One region of the Psychrobacter sp. NPDC064578 genome, then DNA from elsewhere that is predicted to be linked to it. Evidence: riboswitches for the same ligand, from Rfam matches in the RefSeq annotation. Region 1 holds a riboswitch; the other holds the start of a gene.

Region 1 (2,414 bases):
TTGATGGCTGGGTCATTCCAATTGCTAATCTTACCCAAATAGATTTCTGCCAACATTGCACCGTCTAATTTCAACGCGCCCGGCTCGACACCGTCAATGTTAACGATTGGCACGACGCCACCGATAACCGTCGGAAACTGAATCAAGCCTGCTGCATCTAGCTCTTCAGGCGTCATCGGCGCGTCAGACGCCCCAAAATCGACTGTCTTTGATTCGATTTGTTTGATACCACCAGAAGAGCCAATCGACTGGTAATTGACTTGACCACCGGTAGCAGCGTTGTAGTCGTAAGACCATTTAGCATAGATAGGCTGCGGGAACGATGCCCCTGCACCCGTGATATTCATAGCGATATTCTCAGCAGATTTAAAACCTGCTGCAGAAGCAGAGGTTGTCTGAGTGGTTGCTTCAGTGGTGGTGACAGCGCTACTGCTATCCGTAGCTGGCTCTGTCGTTTCAGTCGATTTATTACATGCCGTAAGCACTAATGTACAACTAACGGCCACTGCTAATAACGAATAACGCATGTAGGACTCCTAAAGTTTAACAACGATACAAAAAAGTATTGTTTGTGACATGCGTGCTATCTTGCCAAATCTTTATGACAGTTTAATGACAACCTCCAGAATCTTTCATTCGCTTTACATAATATTTAGATAAGCTATCTACAGCTCAGTAATATCAAGTGATTTCAATCACTGGTACTCTAGAGTCGTTCTCATAAAAACATCGAACCTCAAAATCAACGCCTGATATTTTCATCTAAATATCATTAGCCCTCATTGCAGAACTTTGTTAGTATTGAGTTGATTTACAACACTGACAGACTCGGGGTGCGGTGTATTATCGACTCACTTTTAAGCTTTCTTTATTAAAGTAGTCGCCTTTATACATTCGCTGAGAGATCACCCGCCGAACCTGATGCGGTTAGTACCGACGCAGGGAAGTCTTAAGCACTTTGTTATTTATGGCAAAGGACGTGCAGAAATGCCTTTTTTATCCTCATTACTACCTTAATATGCGTGATGTACTATTAAGTAGTGAAGACTGATATAAAGCTGCGTCCAACGTTTGATGAGCATCATCCGCGACTATGTTTTTTGGTCGTAGGCTGATGCTCATGAGCTGAATTTGTCTGGATCACAGATGCTACCCCCGCAGCTACTGGCGGTGTTGCTTTTATTCAAAAACCAACACGCTAGGACAGCATATGACAACTTTATTAGCCACTTCTCCTTCTCAAAAACCTTCTAAGACAGACGCGTTAAAGACCCCTGCTCACCGCAGTGCTAGTGATGCTCGTTTCGAAGAAGACGCTCGCGATTTACACCGCATACTCCCCGCCTCCCGTAAAGTCTATATCGAAGGCTCTAGATCCGATATTCAAGTACCCATGCGTGAAATCACGCTTGATCCTACCCCTGTACAAGGCGTTTCTGAGAACGAATGGGAACAGAACCCACCATTTTATGTTTATGACACATCAGGCGTTTATACCGATCCCAACGTCGAGATTGATTTGACCAAAGGCTTACCAAAGCTTCGTGAAGGTTGGATTGCTGAGCGCGGTGATACCGAACAGTTAAGCGGACTGTCTAGCTCTTACGGAATGGCACGCGCCCGCGATATCAGTACTGCCAATTTACGATTTGCTCATATCGACAAACCTCGCCGCGCCAAAGATGTCGATGGCAAAGCTGGCAACGTCACGCAGATGTACTATGCACGCCGCGGCATCATCACCCCAGAAATGGAATATATCGCCATTCGCGAAACGCAAAAGCAGCATGAGCTGACCGATATGCGTCAGCATGACGGTGAGAACTTTGGCGCTAATACGCCTGCGATTATCACCCCTGAATTTGTCCGCAGTGAAGTGGCTGCTGGGCGCGCCATTATCCCAAATAACATTAACCATCCAGAATCTGAGCCAATGATTATTGGGCGCAACTTTTTGGTTAAAATTAACGCCAATATTGGTAACTCAGCGCTGGGTTCGTCTATCGATGAAGAAGTGTCTAAAATGACATGGGCCACACGTTGGGGTGCGGATAACATTATGGATTTATCTACGGGCAATCATATTCATGAAACGCGTGAATGGCTGATTCGTAACTCGCCCGTACCAATTGGTACGGTGCCAATTTATCAAGCGCTAGAAAAAGTCGATGGCGTGGCTGAAGATTTAACGTGGGAGATATTCCGTGATACGCTGATTGAGCAAGCAGAGCAAGGTGTCGATTACTTTACAATTCACGCCGGTGTGCTGCTGCGGTATGTGCCGCTAACTGCTGGACGCTTAACGGGCATCGTCTCGCGTGGCGGATCTATCATGGCGCAGTGGTGCATGTTTCATAATAAAGAGAGCTTTTTATATACTCATTTTGAAGACATTTGTGAAATCATGAAGCAGT
Region 2 (2,414 bases), on a different contig from region 1:
ATCGCGCTTCTCAGCACACTTATAACAATTATTCAGCACTGGCTTCCTGACTCTTTTCCTTATTATGGTATGGCTCCTTTTACCTTGCTAGGAATCGCGTTGTCGCTATTTCTTGGATTTCGCAACAATGCCAGTTATCAACGCTGGTGGGAAGCTCGAGGGCTTTGGGGTCAGTTGGTATATGATGCGCGTAGCTTAACCCGTCAAGTGCTTTCTTTTATAGATACTGATACCGAGAATGGGCACGAGACTGGGCGAACGATGGTTTACCTGACCATTGCTTTTGCGCATGCTGTGCGCCATCGCCTGCGCGGCTCGTCACCTTGGCATGATGTCGAGCCTTTTGTCGCATCGAAACACCATGATAGTATGCGCCAAGCGCGCAACCTACCTGATTACATCATGCGCCTCATGGGTAAGCAGCTCGGCGACATTCGGCGTCAAGGACTGGTATCAGAGCAAGTCATACAGAACATGGACGAGCGCCTGACGTCTATGACCATTGTATTGGCGGCCTGCGAACGCATTCATAATACACCGCTGCCGTTTGCTTATATGCTGCTGGTCCATCGCACGACCTATCTGTATTGCATCATGTTGCCTTTTGGCTTGGTGGCCTCGCTCGGTTGGGTGACCCCACTGATTTGTGCCGTGATCGCTTATACCTTTTTTGGTTTGGATGCCCTCAGTGAAGAGCTAGAAGAGCCTTTCGGCTTAGCCGCCAACAAACTACCCCTGACTGCATTATCGCGTACTATCGAGATTAATCTGCGAGAAGCACTAGAAGAGGCAGATATTCCGCCTGAGATCACTCCTATCAATGGCTATTTACCATAGCCTCTTAGCTGAACACCTATAAATCATAAAGCAATCAATGCTAAATGAGAGTGTGTCCCATGAAAGCATTGCCTTAATTTATCAGATATTTTTTATATATCCTACCGTTGGGTAGCTAAATAATATAGGCAATAGTAGAGCTTTTATGAATAAAAAATACATTTGAAAATAGTGATTTCTTTCACCATTCTCGTGGTACTTGACTAGCTTAATAAAAGGTAAAAACTTGCCTATTTACGCTTGTAAGACAACCTTTATTCATGGTTTTTTGCACATCACTTGCTAATGATAACTGAATTCGTCTACCATAGAGCCGATTGCTTAAGTACGAGCAGTTTAAACTTTATATTTATTTCTGAAAAATAAACCTTGTCGGGGTGCTTTGATTTTGATGCTTTAACTACAATTCAAAATCATGGCTGAGAGTTACCCGCGAACCTGATGCAGTTAGCACTGACGTAGGAAACAAGCGTGACATTTTATAGCACACCTCTTAAGCATCTATTGCTAAGCAAGCCTTGCCAGTTTATTCACATAATCTGGTAAGGTTTTTTTGTGTCTGCTCACTGATCACCTCCTACTCTTTGCTTACTCGCATTTTATAACAGTAAGTGAATACTATGAACTACCAAACGTTACGCCACCATTGCCCAACATGGGATGACTACATTCAGCATGATTTTGTCAAACAGCTAACGGCAGGTACGCTCGCCCCTGACAGCTTTCGTCACTATCTTGTGCAAGACTATTTATATCTTATTCACTATACCCGTGTGATGGCGTTGAGCGTGTATAAGAGTGATACGCTGGCACAAATGCGTGTCGGTCAAGCAGGCATCAATGCCATGCTCGATATGGAAATTGGCATGTATCTCGATTTATGTCATGAGTGGGACATCCCACTTAAAGAAGTAGAAAGCGCCCCTGAATCTGCCGTGACCATCGCCTATAGCCGCTACCTATTGGACGCTGCGATGTCAGGCTCATTGGCTGAGCTTTATGCGGCAATTGCTCCTTGTTTGATGGGCTATGGCGAAATTGGCAAACGCATTAAAGAACAAGGTTTTGTCGCGGACAATCCTTACCAGCCATGGATTGATGTCTTTGCCAGTGACGAATTTCAAGCGATTACCGCGCAGAATGAAGCGCAGATTAATACGCTACTAGCACAGGCTAATCCTACTCAGGCAGACAAATTCCAACAGTTATTTAATACTGCTTCACGTATGGAAGTGAATTTTTGGCAGCAAGCGCTTGATCTGTCCTAGCCCCTATGCAAAGTGCTAGCTTTATGGCAAATACTTTTATATACCATATTTATTATAAATAAAATTTAACTTAACCCTAAACATAATAATGGACACACTTAAGGAGAGACACCATGGCAGCATTCGATGAACATGCAAGCGCGTATGACAGCTGGTTTTTTGACAACCAAAACTTACTGACCAGTGAGCTAAAACTGGTCGCTCATTTCTTAGATAAGGACAGTGAGATATTGTCTATCGGCTGCGGTAGCGGACTGTTTGAGTCACTATTGGCAAAAGATTATGATATCCATATCAAATATGGTATCG

Evidence for each region. A riboswitch is a leader RNA that binds a small molecule or an ion and turns the genes downstream of it on or off. The one in region 1 is predicted to bind thiamine pyrophosphate.
Region 2: linked by a shared signal. The riboswitch ahead of tenA (thiaminase II) and the one ahead of thiC (phosphomethylpyrimidine synthase ThiC) in region 1 are both predicted to bind thiamine pyrophosphate.

The regions. Positions count from the first base shown of each region.
Region 1 covers NZ_JBJDPI010000001.1:371,032-373,445, forward strand. The annotation lists gene pstS (phosphate ABC transporter substrate-binding protein PstS) at 1-527, opposite strand, end outside; TPP riboswitch at 820-962, shown strand; gene thiC (phosphomethylpyrimidine synthase ThiC) at 1,211-2,414, shown strand, end outside.
Region 2 covers NZ_JBJDPI010000004.1:107,577-109,990, reverse strand. The annotation lists gene ACI2JM_RS05795 (bestrophin family protein) at 1-837, shown strand, start outside; TPP riboswitch at 1,201-1,319, shown strand; gene tenA (thiaminase II) at 1,458-2,105, shown strand; gene ACI2JM_RS05785 (class I SAM-dependent DNA methyltransferase) at 2,219-2,414, shown strand, end outside.